Regions from separate parts of the Micromonospora sp. WMMD1128 genome, predicted to be linked through region 2. Evidence: predicted binding sites of a transcription regulator. Region 2 holds the regulator's gene; the other holds the start of a gene.
The links. The regulator HrcA, encoded in region 2, represses chaperone genes, less so after heat shock. The targets are predictions, from matches to a motif close to GGTTNGCACNCTCNNNNNGAGNGTGCNAACC.

Region 1 (11,648 bases), 550 kb from region 2:
CCCTGGAGCTTGCCGACGGCCTCGTTGTCGAAGCTGACGTAGTACTGGGCGGAGCCGCCCAGGGTCAGCCGGTCGTAGTCGATGGTGGCCACGCCCTGCGACTTGGCCTTGTCGAGCACGGCCTTACCGGTGCCGGAGTCCAGGTTGACGATCATCAGCACGTTGACGCCGTTGGTGATCATCTGGTCGGCGATGGTCTGGAACGCGGTCTTGTCGTTCTGCGCGTTCTGGATGTCGGACTCGACCCCGGCGGCGTCGAACGCCTCCTTGAGGTACTTGCGGTCCGCGCCCTCCCAGCGGGCGGAGGACTTGCTGTCCGGCAGGATCACGCCGATCTTCGGCTTCTTGTCGTTCGAACCGCCGGCCTGGTCGGAACCGCCGTCGTCGCCGCAGGCGGCCATGCTGCCGGTCGCGAGGAGGCCGACGGCCGCGAAGGTGAGGAAGCCCTTGCGCATGTGCACGGGTCCTTTCGGGGGTGGGGAGTTGCATTCGGTTGTTTTGTTGTGTCCGGCAACGTATTCCGCGCTTCCCGCCCTCCGCAAGAGTGCCGAGGTCAGAAGTTTGTTGGCGGCGGTAACAATTCAGCAACGCGGTTGTCACCCGGCCGACACCGGGGAAAGAACCGCCCGCTCAGCGCCCGGCGACGGGGGCGGTCACGGCCCCGGTCAGCGCGACCAGGTCGGCCGGGGCGAGCTGCACCTGCAGACCCCGGCGGCCGGCCGAGACGTACACCGTCGGGTGCGCCAGCGCGGAGGCGTCGACCACTGTCGGCAGCGCCCGGCGTTGCCCGAGCGGACTGATCCCGCCCCGCACGTACCCGGTCGCCCGCTCGGCCGCGATCCGGTCGGCCAGCATGGCCCGCTTACCGCCGACGGCCGCGGCCAGCGCCTTCAGGTCCAGCTCGCCGGTCACCGGCACCACCGCCACGGTCAGCTCGCCGTCGACGTCCGAGACAAGCGTCTTGAACACCCGCTCCGGTGGCACCCCGAGCGCGGCGGCGACAAGCGCGCCGTAGTTCGGCGCGTCCGGCGAGACGTCGTACGGATGCGTGCTGTGCACGATCTTGCGCTTGGTCAGCAGCGCGGTCGCCGGAGTGCCCCGTCCCGCCATGACCGCCAAGCTAACCCGGCCGCCGCTCCCGGGCGAGTCGAAACCCGACCGTGCTCAACGTAGGCCGGCGCCGGTGCCGTCGGGGCGATGGCGACGCGCCCGGCCGGTGACGCCGCTCAGCCGGCGGCCGGCACCGGCCGGCAGATCAGCGTGGTGGGCGCGCCGGCCACCCGGGTCAGCACCAGGCTGGCCGCCGCGTCGCCGGCCAGGCGCAGGTCGCGGCGCAGCTTCTCCGGCTCCAGCGCCGACCCGCGTTTGCGGATCTCCACCCGGCCGACCCGGCGCTCCCGCAGCAGGGCGCGCAGCCGCTTCAGCGAGAACGGCAGCACGTCGGTGATCTCCAGGCAGCGGGCGAACGGGGTGGGCCGCGCCGCGTCCGCGTAGAGGTAGGCGATCGACGGGTCGGCGAGGGTGGCGTCGAGGTCGGCGGCCAGCTCCGCGACCAGGTGCGCGCGGACCACGGCCGGGTCCGGGTCGTACAGGAACCGCCGCACGGGCCCCACCGTCGCCTCCTCTCCACCGGTGCCGGTGAGGTGATAAGAAGGGGCCCCTCCTCTACCGGAGGCGTTAAGTGGGGGCCCTTCCTTCTCGTGCAGCAGGGTGGCGCGGCGGGGGACCTCGGCCAGCGCGCCGCACCAGAGGGCCGCCTCGACGAGGTCGCCGTCCACGCTTACCCACTCCGCCTCGGCGCCGGCCGGGATCAGCGCGTGGTCCAGGCCGGGGGCCACCTTCACCACGGTGTGCGGCACCCGCGCGGCCAGCCCGGTGACGAAGTCCCAGGGCGGCGAGTAGGCGTTCGGGTCGAAGATCCGCCGGCCGGTGCCGGCCCGCCGCCGGGCCGGGTCGCAGAAGACCGCCTCCACCCCGGTCACGTCGAACGCCGTGGCGTCGCCGCACTCCACCGTCAACAGCTCCGCCAGCCCGGCGGCCTCGGCGTTCGCGGCGGCCATCGCGGCGGTCACCGGGTCGGCCTCCACCCCGTACACCCGGATGCCGGCGCGGGCGGCGGCGAGCGCGTCCGCGCCCAGGCCGCAACCCAGATCGGCCAGCGTGGTCACCCCCGCGGCGCGCAGCCGGGCGGCCCGCCGGTCGGCGACCACCCGCCGGGTGGCCTGTTCCAGCCCGGCCCGGGTGAGGAACATCCGGGCCGCCGCCGACCCGAACTTGCCGACGGCGCGGCGACGCAGCTCCGCCTGGGTCAGCGCCGCCGCCGCGAGCCCGGCCGGCACCCCGGCCGACCGGAGCGCACCCGCCGCCGTCAGCGGGTCGCCGCCGGCCACCCGCGCCGCCGCGTCGAGCGCGGCCGACCCCTCGGGGGTACGCAGGGCGGCGAGCTGGTCGAGATCCACCCGCCCATTGTCCCGACCCGCCTCGCGGAGCGACACGGCGGACGACGCGCTGGCACTCTCCTTGACGGAGTGCTAGCCGAGGAATAACCTGCGATTAGCACTCTCACCCTGAGGGTGCCAACGCCCGGGCCCTGGTGTCCGGGGGTTGAACGCCAGGCGGACCGGCACCCGCGACGACGGCCCCGCCCGGTGGCATGTGGCAGATTGACGCTGGTCGGCGTGCCGACCGGTAACGACACCAAGTACCCCAGGAGGGTATGCCCGTGACTACCGCGACCAAGGTTGCGATCAAGCCGCTCGAGGACCGCATCGTGGTGCAGGCGAACGAGGCCGAGACCACCACCGCCTCGGGCATCGTGATCCCCGACACCGCCAAGGAGAAGCCGCAGGAGGGCACCGTCCTCGCTGTCGGCCCGGGCCGGATCGACGACAAGGGCAACCGCGTGCCGGTCGACGTGAAGGTCGGCGACACCGTTCTCTACTCGAAGTACGGCGGCACCGAGGTCAAGTACGCCGGCGAGGAGTACCTGGTGCTCTCCGCCCGCGACGTCCTCGCGGTCATCGAGAAGTAAGCAACCGATCAGTGTCGTTGCCCCGGTCCGGCTCGCCGGGCCGGGGCAACGATGCTTCGAAGGGATACTGATGGCAAAGATCCTGAGCTTCTCGGATGACGCCCGGCACCTGCTCGAGCACGGTGTCAACGCCCTCGCGGACGCGGTCAAGGTCACCCTCGGCCCCCGCGGGCGCAACGTCGTCCTGGACAAGAAGTTCGGTGTGCCCACGATCACCAACGACGGTGTGACCATCGCCAAGGAGATCGAGCTCACCAACCCGTACGAGAACCTCGGCGCGCAGCTGGTCAAGGAGGTGGCGACGAAGACGAACGACGTCGCCGGCGACGGGACCACCACCGCGACCGTGCTGGCCCAGGCCATGGTGCGCGAGGGCCTGCGCAACGTGGCCGCCGGCACCAACCCGACCGCCCTGAAGCGGGGCATCGACGCGGCGGCCACGAAGGTCTCCGAGGCGTTGCTCGGCAGGGCCGTCGAGGTCGCCAGCAAGGAGTCGATCGCGCACGTGGCGACCGTCTCCGCGCAGGACGCCACCATCGGCGAGCTGATCGCCGAGGCGATGGAGCGGGTCGGCCGCGACGGTGTGATCACCGTCGAGGAGGGTTCCGCGCTCACCACCGAGCTGGAGGTGACCGAGGGGCTCCAGTTCGACAAGGGCTTCATCTCGCCGAACTTCGTCACCGACGCGGAGGGTCAGGAGTCGGTCCTGGAGGACCCGTACATCCTGATCACCACGCAGAAGATCTCGGCGATCGAGGAGCTGCTGCCGCTGCTGGAGAAGGTCCTCCAGAACAGCAAGCCGCTGCTCATCATCGCCGAGGACGTCGAGGGCCAGGCGTTGTCCACGCTCGTGGTCAACGCCATCCGCAAGACCGTCAAGGTCTGCGCGGTGAAGGCCCCCGGCTTCGGCGACCGGCGCAAGGCGATGCTCCAGGACATGGCGATCCTGACCGGCGCCGAGCTGGTCGCCCCGGAGCTGGGCTACAAGCTCGACCAGGTCGGCCTGGAGGTGCTCGGCACCGCCCGCCGCGTCGTCGTCGACAAGGAGAACACCACCGTCGTCGACGGTGGCGGCCAGTCCGCCGAGGTCGCCGACCGGGTCGCCCAGATCCGCAAGGAGATCGAGGCCTCGGACTCCGAGTGGGACCGGGAGAAGCTGGCCGAGCGGCTGGCGAAGCTCTCCGGCGGCATCGCGGTGATCAAGGTCGGCGCGGCCACCGAGGTCGAGATGAAGGAGCGCAAGCACCGCATCGAGGACGCCATCGCCGCGACCAAGGCCGCGGTGGAGGAGGGTACGGTCCCGGGTGGCGGCGCCGCCCTGGCCCAGATCCTGCCGGTGCTCGACGACGACCTGGGCTTCACCGGTGACGAGAAGGTCGGCGTCTCGATCGTGCGCAAGGCGCTCGTCGAGCCGCTGCGCTGGATCGCCCAGAACGCCGGCCACGACGGCTACGTGGTGGTGCAGAAGGTCGCCGGCCAGGAGTGGGGCACCGGACTCGACGCCGCCGTCGGCGAATACGTCGACTTGGCCAGGGCCGGCATCCTCGACCCGGTGAAGGTGACCCGCAACGCGGTCACCAACGCCGCCTCGATCGCCGGCCTGCTGCTCACCACGGAGAGCCTCATCGTGGAGAAGCCGGCCGAGCCGGAGCCGGCCGCCGCCGGTGGGCACGGCCACTCGCACGGCCACGGCCACCAGCACGGCCCGGGCTTCTGACCCGAGGAACACAGCCCGACCTCAGGGCACACCGCCGAGCCGGCGGTGTGCCCTGAGGCGTATTCGCTTACGGAACGCTGACGGAATTGGCAGCGGACCCGACCTGTCGACCAGACTGGGCCGCGTGAGCACGATCTCCCGCCGTTCCGCGGCCCTGGCCGGTGTCGTCGCCGCCGTGGTGGCACTCGGTGTCGCCGAGCCGGTGGCCGTCCTGACCGGTCCCCGGTCCGCCCCGCTGATCGCCGTCGGCGGTCTCGTGGTCGACCTGGTGCCCGAGCCGCTCAAGCAGTTCGCCATCGACCTCTTCGGCACGTACGACAAGATCGCGCTGCTGGTCGGGACCGCGCTGCTGCTCGCCGGCTTCGCGGCGCTGCTCGGCCTGGCGGCGGCCCGGCGGCTGGCGGTCGGCCTGGCCGGCATCGGCGCGTTCGCCGTGCTCGGGGTGGCCGCCGCGCTGACCCGGGCCGGCGCGAACGCGTTCGACGCGCTGCCCTCGCTCGTCGGCGCCGCCCTCGGCGGGCTCACGCTCTGGGCGTTCGTGGCCGGCCCGCTGCGGCCGGACCGCGACCCGGCCGCCCCGGCGACGTTCTCCGGCAGCGCCACCGGACCCGCGTCGGCGTCCCGGCCCGGCCCCACGTCGCTTCCGGCGGTCCCGGAACGGACGTCGTCGCCCGGACCCACGCCGCCTCCGGCGGTCCCCGGACCCGCGTCGCGGCACCGGCCGCCGCCGCCTCCGGCGGTGGCCGCGCTCGCACGCGAGGAGGAGACGCCGGGTGGCTGGGAGCCGCTGGAGGGTCGGGCCGCGGAGTCGAGGCGCCGGTTCCTGCGCGGCGCCGGCCTGGTCAGCGGCGCGGCCGTGGTGGCCGGGCTCGGCGGTCACTGGCTGGCCGGCCGGCGGGGGGTCTCGGCGGCGCGGGAGGCGGTGACGCTCCCCGCCCCGGCGACACCGGCCCCACCGGTGCCGGTCGGCGCGGACCTGTCCCTGCCCCGGCTCGCCCCCTACGTCACGCCCAACCGGGAGTTCTACCGGATCGACACCGCGCTCGTGGTGCCGCAGGTGGACCCGGTCACCTGGCGGCTGCGCATCCACGGCCGGGTCCGCAACCCGATCGAGCTGAGCTTCGACGACCTGCTCGCCCGGCCGATGGTCGAGCGCTACGTGACGCTTGCCTGCGTCTCCAACGAGGTGGGTGGCGACCTCATCGGCAACGCCCGCTGGCTCGGCGTACCGCTCAAGGAGCTGCTGGACGAGGCCGGCCCGGAGGACGGCGCGGACCAGGTGGTCGGGCGCGCGGTCGACGGCTGGACCTGCGGCACCCCCACGTCGGTGCTGCGCGACGGGCGGGACGCGCTGCTCGCGGTGGGGATGAACGGCGAGCCGCTGCCGATCGAACACGGCTTCCCGGTGCGGATGGTGGTGCCCGGCCTCTACGGGTACGTCTCCGCGTGCAAGTGGGTGACGGAACTGGAGCTGACCAGCTTCGCCGACTTCGACGCGTACTGGGTGCCGCGTGGCTGGTCCGCGCAGGGCCCGGTGAAGACGCAGTCCCGGATCGACACGCCGCGAGCGCGCAGCCGACCCGCCGCCGGCCCGGTGACGGTCGCGGGCGTGGCGTGGGCGCAGCACCGGGGCATCCGCCGGGTGGAGGTACGGGTCGACGACGGCCCCTGGCGCGAGGCGACGCTGGCCCCGGCGGTGTCGTCGGACACCTGGGTCCAGTGGTCGTGGCGCTGGGACGCGACGCCGGGCGAGCACACCCTCGCGGTACGGGCCACCGACGCGGCCGGCGAGACGCAGCCGGAGCGCCGCAGCCCGGTGGCCCCGGACGGCGCGACCGGCTGGCACACCGTGAAGGTGACCGTGCCCTGACCCGTCCCGGTCCGCCGCCGGCCCGCGGGCCCGGCCACCCGGTCGCCGCCGCCGGCCCGCGGGCCCGGCCACCCGGTCGCCGCCGCCGGCCCGTGGGCCGGCCAGCCGGGCGTCACGGCGTCCCGCCCAGCCAACTGGCCGGCCCGGACGTCACCGCGCGGGCTGGCCCGGCCGTCGTTCGCAACTGCCTGGCAAGTTGATGGCGTCAATGGTTCGGCTTCGGCTGGCCGGCGGCGTCGTGCTGCGGAACACCTCCGGGGCCGCTGCCTGAGTCACCTGCGTCATCAAGTTTGTAGGCGCCGGACGGGTACTCCCTGGCGCGGGGCAGGCCGGGTCTCGGGCTACCGGGTCGGGCGGGTGCTCACCGTGGTCTCCGCGGATCGGCCGGGGGTGGCGGGTGGAAGGCGGCGCAGACGCCTGGCCCGGATGGCGGCTCGGGCGAAGAAACGCCGCCGTGCCCCGGAAATGCGGGGACACGGCGGCGGGAAGTGTGGCGGGTCGGGCAACCCTGCGTCAGGCGACCGTGGTTCAGGCGACCTTGCGCTGGTCCGGCACGGCGGTCTTGTGGGACCGGCCGAGACGGGCCTCGAGCCGGGCGACGTCCACCTGGGACTGCCGGCGGTCGGCCAGGTCCTCCCAACCGAGGGCGAGCAGCCGCAGCCGCTCGGACTCGCTGAATCCGCCCCAGACGCCGTACGGCTCGCGGACGGCGAGGGCGTGCGCGGCGCACTCGGCGCGCACCGGGCAGGCGCGGCAGACCGACTTCGCGCCGGACTCGCGGCGCAGCCGGGACGAGCCGCGCTCGCCGTCCGGGTGGAAGAACTGGGCGCTGTCGCGGCCCCGGCACGCGCCGAGCCGCTGCCAGTCCCACAGGTCGACGATGGGTCCAGGCAGCCTACGTACGTTCGACATCAGCACCCCTCCTCCCGCGCGGCACCGCGGAGAATGTTCGTGGCCAGCTACCGGGCGGCGGTCCGCGCGGGATGCCGGTTCCGGATGAACGTCTCGGTACCCGAGCCGTCCCCGGCTCACACATGTGTGATCGAAAAGCTCGGACAACCGGTGGCATATGACCCATATGCCGGAAAAGTTCGGATGATTGCCCGGAACCCCCTCCCGACCGGAGCCGCACGTGGTCTGCTCTGAGTCGGAGAGGAGCCCACTGTGCGTAGCGTTCTCGTGTGCGTTCGGACACCATTGGCGGCCCAGCATCTGACCTCGGCGGCGGCGCGGCTCGGGCTGTCCGGCGTCGTCCGGACGGCAGTGTCCGATCCCGAGGTGATGCTGCGGCTGGCCGAGCGCCCGGTGGACGTGGTGCTCGCCGACACCGCCCTGACCCGGCCGGACAGCGCCGGCTTCGTGCGTCGGGTGCTGGCCCGCGCCCCGCAGGCCGCGGTGCTGCTGCTCGGCGTCGAGGAGTCGGAGTCGGCGGCGGCCACCATCAGCGCCGGTGCGCGCGGTCTGATCCAGAACGCGGACCACGACCTGACCAGCGCGGTGGCGAAGGCCCTGCTGCTGCTCTCCGCCCCCGGCCGGGCCCACCGGAACCGGGTGGCCGACACCGCCCGGGACGCGGCGGCGGTGGGCGGGCCGGTCCGGGCGACGGCGCTGGGGCGTACCCCCGGTGGGCCGGGCTGGCCGGGGACGCCGACGGATGCCGCGGGCCTGCCCACGATGGTGCCGGTGCAGCGCGGCGAGGACGCCAACGACCCGGCCCCGGACGGGGCGGAGACGCCCCAGCCGGGTCCCGGCCAGCGCCCGGCGCGGTCACCGCGCGGCGCGGTCGGGCTCACCGAACGCGAGCTTCAGGTGCTGCTCGGCATGGCGGAGGGAAAGAGCAACGCGGAGATCGGGCGGGAGCTGTTCGTCTCCGAGGACACGGTCAAGACGCACGCCCGGCGGCTGTTCCGCAAGCTCGGCGCACGCGACCGGGCGCACGCCGTGGCCGCCGGCTTCCGGGCCGGCCTGGTGGCCTGATCAGTGGTGGGGCGTCACTCCGTGGTGGCGTCGTCGGTGCCCTCGGTGAGGGTGTCGTGCACGCCGTCCGCGTAGCCGCGGGCGTAGTCCCAACTCACGTAGTGGTCGGGATCCGGGTCGTAGGCCGGCTCGTGCACCCGGGGGCGGCCCGAGTTGAGCAGGTGCCGCAGGTTGCCCCGGAGCAGATCCCAGTCGAAGTAGTGCGGCTCGCGACAGTCCTCACACTCGATCACCAGGCCGCGCACCCCGATCGGCTGGAGCAGCGCCTGGTAGATCTCCAGGTCGGCCAGATCCTCGAGCACGTCCTGTCGCTCGACCTCGGTCAGCGGGTCGAGTGCGTCCTCCTCGCCGGAATCGTGCAGGCCGGCAGCCGGATCGGCCGGGTCGCCGTTGAACGGGTCGATGGGCTCGTCGTGCACCCCCTCACCGTAGACCCCGCGCCGCCGGAAAGCCCGCCCCCGGCCGCGCTGTGGCCCGGCCTACGCAGGGCCCGCCACCGGCCGGAGCCGGCCGGGCCAATGGGTACGATGAGGCGACGCGCCGTCACCTAGGGGAGCAATCGTGGAGAATTCGCCCAGCACCGAGATCCCGACCGGCCCGGACGGCGAGCTGGGCGGCCATCTGCCCGAGCTGCCGGCCGGCTCCGCCCGGGTGGTGCCGCTCGGGCTGACCTTCGACGACGTGCTCCTCCAGCCGGGCGAGTCGGACGTGGTGCCCAGCCGGGTCAACACCCGGACCCGGCTCACCCGCACCATCGAGCTGACCGTGCCGCTGCTCTCCAGCGCGATGGACACCGTCACCGAGGGGCGGATGGCGATCGCCATGGCCCGCCAGGGCGGCATCGGCGTGCTGCACCGCAACCTGTCCGTCGAGGACCAGGCGCTCCAGGTGGACCTGGTGAAGCGCTCCGAGTCCGGCATGATCACCAACCCGGTGACCGCCAGCCCGGATGACACGCTCCGCGACGTCGACGCGCTCTGCGGTCGTTACCGCATCTCCGGCGTCCCGCTCGTCGACGGCCAGGGGCAACTGGTCGGCATCGTCACCAACCGTGACATGCGCTTCGTCTCCGACCCGGCCACGCCGGTCCGCGACATCATGACCCGCACCCCGTTGATCACCGCGCCGGTCGGGGTGAGCAAGGACGAGGCGCTCGCCCTGCTGCGCCGGCACAAGGTGGAGAAGCTGCCGATCGTCGACGACGCCGGCAAGCTGCGCGGCCTGATCACGGTCAAGGACTTCACCAAGAGCGAGCAGTACCCGAACGCCACCAAGGACGAGGCGGGCCGGCTCCGGGTCGCCGCCGCGGTCGGCGTGGGCGAGGACGGCTACAAGCGGGCCCGCGCCCTGGTCGACGCCGGTGTGGACGTGGTCGTCGTGGACACCGCGCACGGCCACCAGCGGGCCGTGCTGGAGATGGTCGCCCGGCTCAAGCGGGACGTGACCGTCGACATCGTGGGCGGCAACATCGCCACGTACGCGGGCGCGAAGGCGCTCGTCGACGCCGGCGCCGACGGCATCAAGGTGGGCGTCGGGCCGGGCGCCATCTGCACCACCCGGATCGTGGCCGGGGTGGGCGTACCGCAGGTCACCGCGATCATGGAGGCGGCCCGGGCCGCCCGCCCGGCCGGCGTGCCGGTGATCGGCGACGGCGGCATCCAATACTCCGGCGACATCGCCAAGGCGCTGGTGGCCGGCGCCGACGCGGTAATGCTCGGCAGCCTGCTGGCCGGCTGCGAGGAGAGCCCCGGCGAGCTGATCTTCATCAACGGCAAGCAGTACAAGGCGTACCGGGGGATGGGCTCGCTCGGCGCGATGCAGTCCCGCGGTCAGGGCAAGTCCTACTCCAAGGACCGCTACTTCCAGCAGGACGTGATGGCCGAGGACAAGCTGGTCCCCGAGGGCGTCGAGGGTCAGGTGCCCTACCGCGGTCCGCTGGCCCAGGTCGCCCACCAGCTCACCGGCGGCCTGCGCGCCGCGATGGGATACGTCGGCGCGGAGAGCATCCCGGAGCTGCACCGGCGTGGACAGCTCATCCGGATCACCGCGGCCGGGCTCAAGGAGAGCCACCCGCACGACATCCAGATGACCGTCGAAGCGCCCAACTACCACTCCCGCTGACCCCTCCCACCACCCCCGAACACACCTGGAGCATCCATGCGTGACGTGGTCGAGATCGGGCTGGGCAAGACCGCGCAGCGCGGTTACCACCTGGACGACATCGCCATCGTGCCGAGCCGCCGCACCCGGGACGTCGACGACGTCTCCACCGCGTGGCAGCTCGACGCCTACCCGTTCGGCATCCCCTGCGTCGCGCACCCCTCGGACGCCACCATGAGCCCCGCCTCCGCGGTGCGCCTCGGTGAGCTGGGCGGACTCGGCGTGCTCAACGTCGAGGGCCTCTGGACCCGGTACGAGAACCCCACCAAGATCCTGGAGGAGCTGGCCGGCCTGGGCGAGGACGCCCGCACCACCAAGCGGCTCCAGGAGGTCTACGCCGAGCCGATCCGTCCCGACCTGATCGCCGAGCGGGTCCGCGAGCTGCGGGCCGGCGGCGGCACGGTGGCGGTCCGGGTCTCGCCGCAGCACACCCTGGCGCTGGCCCCGGTGATCCTCGACGCCGGCGTGGACATCCTGGTCATCCAGGGCACCCTCGTCTCCGCCGAGCACGTCTCCACCACCGACGAGCCGCTCAACCTCAAGGAGTTCATCGCCGACCTCGACCTGCCGGTCATCGTCGGCGGCTGCACCGACTACAAGACCGCGCTGCACCTGATGCGCACCGGCGCGGCCGGCGTGATCGTGGGCATCGGCGGCGACGACTGGTCGACCACCGAGTCGGTGCTCGGCATCCGGGTGCCGATGGCCACCGCGATCGCCGACGCCGCCGCGGCCCGCCGCGACTACCTGGACGAGACCGGTGGCCGGTACGTGCACCTGATCGCCGACGGCGACATGCAGACCTCCGGCGACATCGCCAAGGCGCTCGGCTGCGGCGCGGACGCGGTGATGCTCGGCGAGCCGCTCTCGCTCTGCGCGGAGGCGCCGGCCGG
Region 2 (11,648 bases):
CCAGGTGGACGTAGAGGTCACCCCGGCCGGTGCCGCGCAGGTGCGGCACGCCGCGGGCGCGCAGCCGCAGCGTGCTGCCGGGCTGGGTGCCCGGCTTGACGTCGACGACCTCCTCGCTGTCGAGCGTCTTGATGGTCAGCCGGGTGCCGAGCGCGGCGGCCGTCATCGGCACGGTCACCCGGCAGTGCAGGTCGTCGCCCTTGCGGGAGTAGACGTCGTGGGTCCGCTCGTGGATCTCGACGTAGAGGTCGCCGGCGGTGCCGCCGCCCGGGCCGACCTCGCCCTGCTGGGCCAGCCGGATCCGCATGCCGTCCTCGACCCCGGCGGGGATCTTGACGGTCAGCGAACGGCGGGTCCGCACCCGGCCGTCACCGGCGCAGGTCGGGCAGGGGTGCGGAATCGTGGTGCCGTAGCCCTGGCAGACGGTGCACGGCCGGGCGGAGACCACCTGACCGAGGAACGTCCGCTGCACGGACTGCACCTCGCCCCGACCGCCGCACGCCTCGCAGGTGGCCAGGTGGGTGCCGGCGGCGGTGCCGGCGCCGGAGCAGGTGGTGCAGAGCACCGCGGTGTCGACGGTGATCGGCGCCTCGACGCCGAACGCGGTCTCGTTGAGGTCGAGTTCCAGCCGCAGGATCGCGTCGGCGCCGGGCCGGGTGCGCGGCCGGGGCCCCCGGCTGCCGCCCGCCGCGCCGCCGAAGAACGCGTCCATGATGTCCTGGAAGCCGACGAACGGGCCGGCGCCGCCCGGACCGCCCGGACCGCCGGCGCCACCGCCGCCCGGGGCGAGCGGGTCGCCGCCCAGGTCGACGATCTGCCGCTTCCGGTCGTCCGAGAGGACCTCGTACGCGGCGTTGATGTCCTTGAACTTCTCCTGTGCCTCCGGGTCCGGATTGACGTCCGGGTGGTACTGCCGCGCCAGCTTGCGGTAGGCACGCTTGATGTCGTCGTCGGAGGCGTCCCGGCTCACGCCGAGAATGCCGTAGTAGTCCCTGGCCACTGCGTTCGGTGTCCTCATGTTCGTCTCGCGTTCGCCGGTCGTCGGCCGCAGCCGGCCGTCGGCCCTGACTGGTCAGTTCTGGGCCAGCAGTTCGCCCACGTAGCGTGCCACGGCCCTCACCATGGCGATATTGCCGGGGTAGTCCATCCGGGTCGGCCCGAGCACGCCGAGCCCACCGACGATGGTCGCACCCGGGCCGTAGCCGGTGCTGACCACGGAGGCGGCCCGCAGGTTGTCGACCTCGTTCTCGTCGCCGATGAGCACCCGGGTGGTGCTCGGTTCGGTCTCGCCGATCAGCTTGAGCAGCACGACCTCCTCCTCGAGCGCCTCCAGGATGGGGCGCAGCGAGCCCTGGAAGTCGAGCAGGCCACCCCGGGTGAGGTTGGCGGTGCCGGCAAGCGCGATGCGCTCCTCGTGCCGCTCGACGAGTGTCTCCAGCAGCACGGTGGAGAGCGTGGTCATGGCCGGGCGCAGCTTCGGCGGGGACTCCTCGACGAGCGCCTGCACCAGCGGCGGCGTCTCGGCGAGTTGGCTGCCGACGAGCTTCTCGTTGACCAGCCGGCGCAGGTCGGTGACGTCCTCGGCGGGGATCGGGGCGGGCAACTCGACCAGCCGCTGCTCGACCCGCCCGGTGTCGGCGATCATGACGACCATCAGCCGGGTGGTGGAGATCGGCACCAGCTCCAGGTGGCGCACCTTGGACCGGGCCAGGCTGGGATATTGCACCACGGCGACCTGCCGGGTGAGCTGGGCCAGCAGCCGGACCGTGCGGTGCACCACGTCGTCGAGGTCGACCGCGCCGACCAGGAACCGCTCGATCGCCCGGCGCTCGGCCGGGCTGAGCGGCTTGACCCGGGAGAGCCGGTCGACGAAGAGTCGGTAGCCGCGGTCGGTGGGCACCCGGCCGGCACTCGTGTGCGGCTGCCGGATGTAGCCCTCCTCCTCGAGCACCGCCATGTCGTTGCGCACGGTCGCCGGCGAGACGCCGAGCTGGTGCCGTTCGACCAGGGCCTTGCTGCCCACCGGCTCCTGCGTGTGGACGTAGTCCTCGACGATGGCGCGCAGCACGGCGAGCTTGCGGTCGTCGAGACCCATCTCCCCACCTCCTGACGCACCTCGGCCGGACCACGCGCGGCATCCGCCGGGCGGCTGGCACTCGACTGTAGCGAGTGCCAGTCTACGTCGGCAGTCCCACCGACGCGATGATCGCCCGACGGACCTCGGGTGCGGCCTGCCGCACATTCCGCCGCCACGGGTCCGGGCAGCACTGGTGTCGCTTGCCCGTGGGACCTACGGTGACGTGCATGACTGAACCTCCTCGCCCGCCCGGAGCGGGGGACCCCGGCCCCCAGCCCGACCCGACCCCGCCGTCGGCGCCCTACGGCTCGTCGCCGGCCGACGAGCCCCCCACCGCACCACTGTCCGGGGCACCGGGCGGGGGCGGCTATCCCCCGCCCGGTGACTATCCGCCCCCGGGCGGCCAACCTCCGGCCGGCGGCTATCCCCCGCCGGGTGGCTATCCGCCGCCCGGGGGTTACCCGCCGCCGGGTGGCTATCCCCCGCCGGGTGGCGGCGCGCCCGGTTACGGCCCGCCCGGCGCCGGTTACCCCGGCGGCGGCGCGTACGGGCCGCCGGCCGGCTACGCCAACAACGACGACAAGACCTGGGCCCTGGTGGCGCACTTCGGTGGCGCGGCCGGGATGCTGATCGGCGGCGGCGTACTGGGCTGGGTCGCGCCGCTGGTGGCCCTGCTGGCACGGGGCAACCAGTCCCCGACCGTCCGGGCGCACGCGGTCGCCGCGCTCAACTTCCAGCTCATCTGGTCGGTCATCGCGCTCGTCGGCTGGATCCTCACCTGCATCCTGATCGGCCTGGTGATCGGCTTCGGCGCCATGATCGTCGGCATCATCTTCGGCATCCTGGCCGGGGTGAAGGCCAACGAGGGCCAGCTCTACCGCTATCCGATGTCGGCCAGCCTGATCAAGTGACCCGCTCCGGCCGGTCCCGCGCGGCGGGACCGGCCGGCTCCGGTCAGGGCAGCAGGTCGCGGACGACCGCGTCGGCGAGCAGCCGGCCCCGCAGGGTGAGCACGGCCCGGCCCCCGGCGTACGCCTCGGCGTCGAGCAACCCGCCGGCCCGGGCCCGCTCCGCGCCCGCCCGGCCGGTCTCGTCCAGCACGTCGAGCGGCAGCCCCGAGGCGAGCCGCAGCCGCAGCATCACGTCCTCCATGTGCTGCTCCTCGGCGGTGAGCCGCTCCCGGGCCAGCGCCGGCGACACGCCGTCGGCCAGCCGCGCCGCGTACGCGCTCGGGTGCTTGACGTTCCACCAGCGCACCCCGCCGACGTGGCTGTGCGCCCCCGGGCCCAGGCCCCACCAGTCGGCGCCGGTCCAGTAGAGCAGGTTGTGCCGGCACGCCCCGGCCGCCGAGCGGGCCCAGTTGGACACCTCGTACCAGGAGAAGCCGGCCGCGCGCAGCGCCGTCTCCGCCGCCAGGTAACGGTCCGCCGCCACGTCGTCGGAGGGGTACGGCAGCTCGCCGCGACGCATCCGCGCGGCCAGCCGGGTGCCGTCCTCCACGATCAGGGCGTACGCGCTGACGTGGTCCACCCCCGCCTCCACCACCCGGGCCAGCGAGGCGGCGAAGTCGTCCGCCGTCTCCCCCGGCGTGCCGTAGATCAGGTCCAGGTTCACGTGGTCGAACCCGGCGTCGCGTGCCTCCGCCGCGGCGGCGGTGGCCCGGCCCGCGCTGTGCCGCCGGTCGAGCACCGCCAGCACGCCCGGCGCGGCGGACTGCATGCCGAGCGAGATCCGGGTGTAGCCGGCCGCCCGCAGCGTCTTCAGCGACTCCGGGGTGACCGACTCGGGGTTGGCCTCGGTGGTCACCTCGGCGTCGGCGGCCAGCCCCCAGGTGCGGTCGATGCCGTCGAGGATCCGGGCCAGGTCGTCGGCGGGCAGCAGAGTGGGGGTGCCGCCGCCGACGAAGACGGTGTCCACCCGCGGCGGCGGGGCGTCACCAAGCACCCGGGCGGCGAGCGCCAGCTCGGCCAGCACGCTGTCGGCGTACGTTTCCCGGCTCGCCCCGCCGCCCAGCTCGGCGGCGGTGTACGTGTTGAAGTCGCAGTAACCGCACCGGCTGGCGCAGAACGGGACGTGCACGTACACGCCGAAACCGCGGGCGCCGACGGCGCGGCGGGCGGCGGCGGGCAGCGACCCGTCGCGCGGGACGGGTTCGCCTTCTGGAAGGACGCCGGGCATGGCCACTAGTGTGCCCGGCATGACCTCTCCGGACGCTCTCGTGCGGGTCGCCACGGCCCGTGGCGTGACCACGCTCACCCTGGACAGCCCGCACAACCGCAACGCGCTCTCCACCCCGCTGATGACAGAGCTGCTGGCCGGGCTGGCCGCGGCGGTCGCCGACGACGCGGTCCGGGCGGTCGTGCTCGACCACACCGGTCCGGTCTTCTGCTCCGGCGCCGACCTGAAGGAGACCGCCGCGGCGTACGCCAGCGGGACCGTGCCGGCCGGGATGCTCGGCGACGTGCTGGTCGCCGTGCGGGAGTGCCCGAAGCCGGTGCTGGCGAAGGTGGCCGGGGCGGCGCGGGCCGGTGGGCTGGGCCTGATCGCCGCCGCCGACCTGGCGGTCTGCGCCGAGGAGGCCACGTTCGCGTTCACCGAGGTGCGGATCGGGGTGATCCCGGCGGTCATCTCGGCGACCGTGCTGCCCCGGCTGAGCCCCCGGGCCGCCGCCGAGCTCTACCTGACCGGCGACACGTTCGACGGCCGGCGGGCCGCCGAGATCGGCCTGGTCACCGCCGCGGTGCCGGCGGACGGGCTGGACGCCGCCGTCGAGCGCTACCGCGCGTCGCTGGTGCGGGGCGCGCCGGGGGCGCTGGCCGGCGCGAAGGAGCTGCTGCGCCGCCCTTCCGCCACCGACCTGCGGGTGGAGATCGCCGAGTTGTCGGCGCTCTCCACCGGCTACTTCCTCTCCCCCGAGGGCCGCGAGGGCGTGCAGGCACTCCGCGAGAAGCGCCCCGCCGCCTGGGTGGTGTAAGGAGGGGCCCCCGCTTAACGTCTCCGGTATAGGCGGGGCCCCCGCTTAACGGCCACGCCGGGCCGGCGGCGATCTCGACGTACGCTGGGCGGGGCCGGAAGGGCAGGGGGTGCGGGTGCGGACGCGAGTGCCGATCATGGCAGCCGGGGTGGCCGTGTGCGTGCTGGCCCTGCTCGCGGTCTGGTTCGTGACCAAGCAGTTCGGTCATCACCTGCGACTGCCGACCGCCAGCCGGACCTGCACCGTGCAGGCCGACGGCGAGGTGGTGCTCGGCGCGGACCAGATGGCCAACGCGGCCACCATCGCCGCCATCGGCGTGCAGCGTCGGATGCCCGAGCGGGCGGTCGTGGTGGCGCTCGCCACCGCCTACCAGGAGTCACACCTGCGCAACATCGCGCACGGCGACCGGGACTCGCTCGGCCTGTTCCAGCAGCGCCCGAGCCAGGGCTGGGGCACGCCGGAGGAGATCCAGGACCCGCGCTACGCGGCGAAGAAGTTCTATGCCGCGCTGAAGAAGATCAAGGGTTGGGAACGGATGCGGATCACCGAGGCCGCCCAGCGGGTGCAGCGGTCGGCCTACCCCGAGGCGTACCAGAAGTGGGCGGACGAGTCGGAGGTCCTCACCCGCGCGTTGCTCGGCCCGGCGACCGGCGCGGTGGCCTGCACGGTCGGGCCGACGCCGACGATGCGCGGACCGGCCGCGGCCAGCGCGGTGCTGGAGGGCCTGGCCCTCGACTGGGGGCTGCCCGGGTTGACCGCCGGGTCCGACCTGACCGGGCTCACGGTGCCGGCCAGCGACAATCGCAACGGCTGGCGGTACGCGCACTGGCTGGTCTCGCACGCCGACGACCGGGGCGTGAAACGGGTCCGCTTCGCCAACCTGGAGTGGACGGCCGAGCAGGGCACCTGGACCCGGGTGAAGGGCGACCCGGCGACGCAGGTGTTGGCCGAGGTCTTCGCCGCGCCCTGACCGGGCCGCCAGCCGAGACCGCAACCCGTCAGCCGAGGCGGCGGCGGGCCTTCTCCCGCAGCGACCCGGGCAGCTCCGGCACGTCGAGCAGCCGGGGCAGCAGCGCCGGCTCCAGCGTGACGGCCCGGAACACCTCGCCGACGGTCACCCCGTGGGCCGGCCGGTCGACCACCTCGACCGGGTCGCCGGTGCCGACGTCGCCGGGACGCAGCACCCGCAGGTAGGCCCCCGGCGCGCCGCGCGCGGTGAAGCGCTTGATCAGATCGGGTACGCCCCAGAAGCCGGCGAAGGTGCGGCACGGGGTGCGCGGCTTGGTCACCTGGAGCAGCGCGGAGCCGACTGCCCAGCGCTCGCCGACCACCGCGCCGGTCACGTCGACCGCCGAGGTGGTGAGGTTCTCGCCGAAGACGCCGGGCCGCAGCTGCCGACCGAGCTCGCCGGCCCACCAGTCGGCGTCCTCCTCGGCGTACGCGTAGACCGCCTGGTCGGGGCCGCCGTGGTGGGCCCGCTCGCCGATGAAGTCGCCTGTCACCCCGCCGGGCCGGATCTCCACCCGGCCACCGGCGGGCCGCTTGTCGATGCCGCTGCGACCGCTCGCGTCGCCGGCCCACGCCGCCTCGGTGATCTCGCCGAGGTTCACCGCCACCACCCTGCCCGTCATGGCGACCACCCTAGGTGCACTCAGCCCTTCACCGCGCCGGCGACCAGCCCGGAGACCATCCGGCGCTGGACCAGCAGGAAGAAGACGATGACCGGCAGGGTGAACAGGGTGGACGCGGCCATCACCGAGCCCCAGGCGGTGTCGTCCCGGCCGAAGAAGAACGTCATCGCCACCGGCAGCGTGTACTTCTGCTGGTCGTTGATGAAGGTCAACGCGAAGATCAACTCGTTCCAGGCGGTGATGAAGGAGAAGATGCTGGTGGCCACCAGACCGGGCGCGACGAGCGGGAAGAGCACCTTGCGGAAGGTCTGCGCCCGGCTGGCGCCGTCGATCGCCGCCGCCTCCTCCAGTTCCTTCGGCACCGCCGCGACGAAGCCGCGCAGCATCCAGACCGCGAACGGCAGCGAGAAGCCGAGGTACGTGAGGATGAGGCTGGGCAGCGTGTTGTAGAGGCCGAGCCGCTGGATCATCAGGAACAGCGGGATGACCAGCGCCTCCAGCGGGATCATCTGCACCACCAGCAGCAGGATCAGGAAGCTGGTGCGCAGTGTGAACCGGAACCGGGCGACCGCGGTGGCGGCGAGCAGCGCGACCAGCCCGCTCAGCAGCACGGTGGCCACCGCGACGAGGACGCTGTTGAGGAAGAAGTCGAGGAACGTCACGCCGGGGATCAGGTTGCCGCCGAGGATCTCCCGGTAGTGCTCCAGGGTGGGCTTCGCCGGCACCGGGCGGGGCGTGGCGGAGAAGATCTCCCGGTTGGGCTTGAGCGAGGTCGCGATCATCCAGTAGACGGGGAACGCGGCGAACAGGGCGACCAGCAGGCCGGCCCCGTTGAGCGCGAGCTTCTTCACGACTCGTCCTCCTGCCGGAGCACCATGCGGACGTACAGGGAGGTCACCACGAGCAGGATGACGGTGAGGATAACGGCGATCGCGGAGCCGAGGCCGTACTTGGGCGGCGGCGAGAACGCTTCCGCGTACGAGTAGATCGACAGCATGAACGTCGACCGGTCCTGGGTGCCGCCGGCCAGCACGAACTGCTGGGTGAAGACCTTGAAGTCCCAGATCGTGGAGAGCACCACGAGGATGCCGAAGACGGGCCGCAGGATCGGGAAGGTGACGGACCAGAAGACCCGCCACGGCCCGGCGCCGTCGACGCGGGCCGCCTCCTGCAACTCGCTCGGCACGCTCTTGAGCCCGGCCAGCACGCTCACCGCGATGAACGGGAACGAGTGCCAGACCACCACGAGCGTCAGGATGCCGAAGAAGAGCAGCGGGTCGTTGAACCAGCCGTACCCGGTCCAGTCGCTGCGCCCGAACACCGTCGTGGAGAGCCCGTCCGGGAGCTTGTTGAACAGCCAGGTGACCAGGCCGCTCGTATCGTCGAAGATCCACTTCCAGACGATGGTGCCGGTGAGCGCCGGGGTGGCCCAGGCGAGCATCACGCAGCTCGCCACGAACGTGGCCATCTTCCGGCCCAGCCGGTTGAGCAGCAGACCGACGAGCGTGCCGAGGACCATGGTGAGCGCCACGTTGGCGACCGCGAAGAGCACGGTGTTGCGCAGCACCGTACGGAAGAACGGGTCGCCGAGGATCTGCGCGTAGTTGGCCAGGCCGACCCACGGCCACTCGCGGTCCCCGCGGAGCTGGCGGACGTTGTCCAGTTTGAAGAAGGACATCGCCACGACCTGGCCGAGCGGCCAGAGCAGGAGCACGGCGATGATCGCCAGGCAGGGCAGGAGCAGCAGGTACGGGAGTTTGTCCGGCCGGCGGCGCCGCCGCGCGGGGGTGTCCCGCGCGGCGGCCTCGTCGGTGCTCTTCGTCAGTAAGCTCACTTGCTGTTCAAGATGCTTTCCATCTCGGTGGCCGCGTCGGCGGTTGCCTTCTCGACCGTCTTCTGGCCCTTCATGACCGAGCTGTTCATCGCCTGGGTCACCGTCTTGGTCCGGCTGACCTCGACCCACTTCGGGGTGAGCGGGGTCAGCTTGGTGTTCTGCATGGCGGTGGCGAACGCGGCCATGACCTTGTCGTCGGCGTAGCTGCCGCCGTTGAGCAGGTCCTGGTAGACCGGGAAGAAGCCCAGGCTGTCGGCGAACTCCTTGTCCTTCTGCTTGGCCAGCAGCACGGTCATGTAGTCCCACGCCAGGGACTGCCGCTCGCTGTCCTTCCAGATGGCGATGTCGGAGCCGCCGGCGAACGCCGGGGCGGCCCGGCCGTCCGGGCCGGGGATCGGGAAGGTGCCCCAGACCTTCTCGATGTCCGGGTTGGCCTCCTTCATCGCGCCGCCCTGCCAGCTGCCGGCGAACGCCATGGCGGCCTTGCCGGTGGCGAACTGGGTACGGGCGTCGACCTCGTTCCAGCCGGCGGCGGCCGGCGGGGCGACCTTGTGCACGGTCACCAGGTCGGTCCAGAACTTCACCGCCCGCTGTGCCTCGGGCGTGGTGTAGCCGGACTTCCAGGTGTCACCGTCCCTGGTGGCGATCTCACCGCCGGCGCCCCAGAGGAAGGAGTAGAACGGCAGCTCGGAGTTGCCGGGCAGGGCGATGCCGTAGGTGCCGGGCTTCTTGGCCTGGACGGCCTTCGCGGCGGCGACCATCTCGTCCCAGTTCGTCGGCGGCTTCACGCCGGCCTCGGCGAACCAGTCGGTGCGGTAGTAGACGGCGCGCACGCCGGCGTACCACGGCACCCCGTACTGCTTGCCGTCGAGCTGGGCGTTCTTGACCAGGTCGGGCAGGATGTCCTTGCCCTCGGACCAGCCGTCGAGCTTGTCGGTGACGTCGGCGAGGGCTTCCTGTGCCGCCCAGCCCTGGGTCTCGGTGTTGCCCAGTTCGGTGACGTCGGGGCCTTCTCCCCCGGCGAGCGCGGCCTGGAACTTCTTCGGCGCCTCGAGCCAGGGAATGTACTGCACCACGACGTCGGTCTCGGGGTGCTTCTTCTTGAACTCCGTCTCGACCGTGTCGAGGAACGCGGTCTGGGCGTCGCCGCCCTCGCCCATCATCCAGACCGTCAGCTTGCTGGTGTCGCCGGCCTCGTCGTCGTCGCCGGAGCCACCGCATCCGGTCAGCGCCAGCGCGGCCGACGCCACGATGGCGGTGACCGGGGCCAGCCGCTTCCACCTGTTCACGCCATATCTCCCTCAGGGCCGTTTGGCACTAACCTTCTGCGCCGCACCTTAGTAGGAAAATTTCCTTTACAACAGGGGGCGGTCGCGGCGGCCGGCCGAGGCGACGGTATCGCAGCCGGAAGCCCGGCCGGCAGAGGCACCGTCCGGGCAGGTCAAAGCGGGGGTACGCGGACGGGCGCCCGGCCATTGGCCGGGCGCCCGTCGAGGCTGTGGTGCGGAGGTCAGTAGCGCGAGACGCCGCGGCGACCGCCGACGCCGGCCACCAGGGCCACACCGATGGCGGCGAACAGCACCTGCAGCATCAGCTCACGCCAGTCGATGCCGGCCGTCTCGGCGAAGCCGGAGGCCCGAGCGACGATCGTGCCCAGCAGCGCGGCGCCGACACCGATCAGCATGTGCAGCCACATCGGCATGTTCTGCCGGCCCGGCACGACCAGACGGCCCAGCGCGCCGACGATCAGACCAACGACCAGCGCGGTGATGATTCCCCAGACGGTGAACTCCATGGTCGCCCTCCTCCTTCGGATCGGGTCACACGATTTCGTGTGCAAACTGTCGTGACAGCTGAATTCCCGACCGGCCAAAAATCCAAACCGACTTCGGTGACGATTTGTTCAGACCGGTGGTGAGCTGGGGTTTCTCGTCAAAACTTCCGTGCGGGATGCCGATGCCCGGCCCGGCAGCGGACCGACCGGCTTCAATGCGGAAACGCCGACGGGCGCCCGGCCGAGTGGCCGGGCGCCCGTCGAGGCGCGTGTGGTGCGCGGTCAGTGGTGGGTGACGCCGCGGCGACGGCCCACACCGGCCACCAGGGCCACCCCGATGGCGGCGAACAGCACCTGCAGCATCAGCTCACGCCAGTCGATGCCGGCGGTCTCGGCGAAGCCGGAGGCCCGAGCGACGATCGTGCCCAGCAGCGCGGCGCCGACACCGATCAGCATGTGCAGCCAGATCGGCATGTTCTGCCGGCCCGGCACGACCAGACGGCCCAGCGCGCCGACGATCAGACCGACGATCAGGGCGGTGATGATGCCCCAGACGGTGAACTCCACGGTCGTCCTCCTATGAGCGGTTTCGCACGTTCTGTGCGGTTGCTGTCGTGACCGGTAAGTTCCCGACTCGCCAAAAATCGAAACCGGCCAGATCCGCCGCGGACCGGCCCCGACCGCCTCGACCGCCCGAATCCGCAGGTGAGGGCGCTGCGGGAAGCTGAAAAATTCCTGGGTACGCGAACCGGCCGGCCCCTCCGCCGAGGAGGGACCGGCCGGCCGGAAGGGCCTGCGGCTACTTCTTGCCCGTGGACTTGCCGTCGGAGTCGGAGGAGAGCGCGGCGATGAACGCCTCCTGGGGGACCTCCACCCGGCCCACCATCTTCATCCGCTTCTTGCCCTCCTTCTGCTTCTCCAGCAGCTTGCGCTTACGGCTGATGTCACCGCCGTAGCACTTGGCGAGCACGTCCTTACGGATCGCGCGGATCGTCTCCCGGGCGATCACCCGGGAGCCGATGGCCGCCTGGATCGGCACCTCGAACTGCTGGCGCGGGATCAGCGAGCGCAGCTTCGCCGCGATCGTCGTGCCGTACGTGTAGGCCTTGTCCTTGTGCACGATGGCGCTGAACGCGTCCACCGGCTCGCCGTGCAGCAGGATGTCGACCTTCACCAGGTCGGACGCCTGCTCGCCGGAGGGCTCGTAGTCAAGCGAGGCGTAACCCTTGGTGCGGCTCTTGAGCTGGTCGAAGAAGTCGAAGATGATCTCGGCCAGCGGCAGTGTGTAGCGCAACTCCACCCGGTCGGCGGAGAGGTAGTCCATGCCCAGCAGGCTGCCCCGGCGGCCCTGGCACAGC

Region 1: a site for HrcA is predicted at 2,552-2,582, ahead of groES (co-chaperone GroES). Genes of this name have one in related genera too.

The regions. Positions count from the first base shown of each region.
Region 1 covers NZ_CP114902.1:569,177-580,824, forward strand. The annotation lists gene O7602_RS02850 (substrate-binding domain-containing protein) at 1-455, opposite strand, end outside; gene ybaK (Cys-tRNA(Pro) deacylase) at 631-1,110, opposite strand; gene O7602_RS02860 (methyltransferase domain-containing protein) at 1,227-2,459, opposite strand; gene groES (co-chaperone GroES) at 2,717-3,031, shown strand; gene groL (chaperonin GroEL) at 3,102-4,748, shown strand; gene O7602_RS02875 (sulfite oxidase) at 4,873-6,618, shown strand; gene O7602_RS02880 (WhiB family transcriptional regulator) at 7,147-7,530, opposite strand; gene O7602_RS02885 (response regulator transcription factor) at 7,783-8,595, shown strand; gene O7602_RS02890 (DUF5319 domain-containing protein) at 8,610-9,014, opposite strand; gene guaB (IMP dehydrogenase) at 9,157-10,716, shown strand; gene O7602_RS02900 (GuaB3 family IMP dehydrogenase-related protein) at 10,753-11,648, shown strand, end outside.
Region 2 covers NZ_CP114902.1:1,119,275-1,130,922, reverse strand. The annotation lists gene dnaJ (molecular chaperone DnaJ) at 1-1,000, opposite strand, end outside; gene hrcA (heat-inducible transcriptional repressor HrcA) at 1,073-2,095, opposite strand; gene O7602_RS05475 (DUF4870 domain-containing protein) at 2,305-2,988, shown strand; gene hemW (radical SAM family heme chaperone HemW) at 3,032-4,255, opposite strand; gene O7602_RS05465 (enoyl-CoA hydratase-related protein) at 4,275-5,051, shown strand; gene O7602_RS05460 (hypothetical protein) at 5,161-6,021, shown strand; gene O7602_RS05455 (MOSC domain-containing protein) at 6,050-6,682, opposite strand; gene O7602_RS05450 (carbohydrate ABC transporter permease) at 6,703-7,533, opposite strand; gene O7602_RS05445 (sugar ABC transporter permease) at 7,530-8,516, opposite strand; gene O7602_RS05440 (sugar ABC transporter substrate-binding protein) at 8,513-9,805, opposite strand; gene O7602_RS05435 (GlsB/YeaQ/YmgE family stress response membrane protein) at 10,027-10,311, opposite strand; gene O7602_RS05430 (GlsB/YeaQ/YmgE family stress response membrane protein) at 10,573-10,857, opposite strand; gene lepA (translation elongation factor 4) at 11,090-11,648, opposite strand, start outside.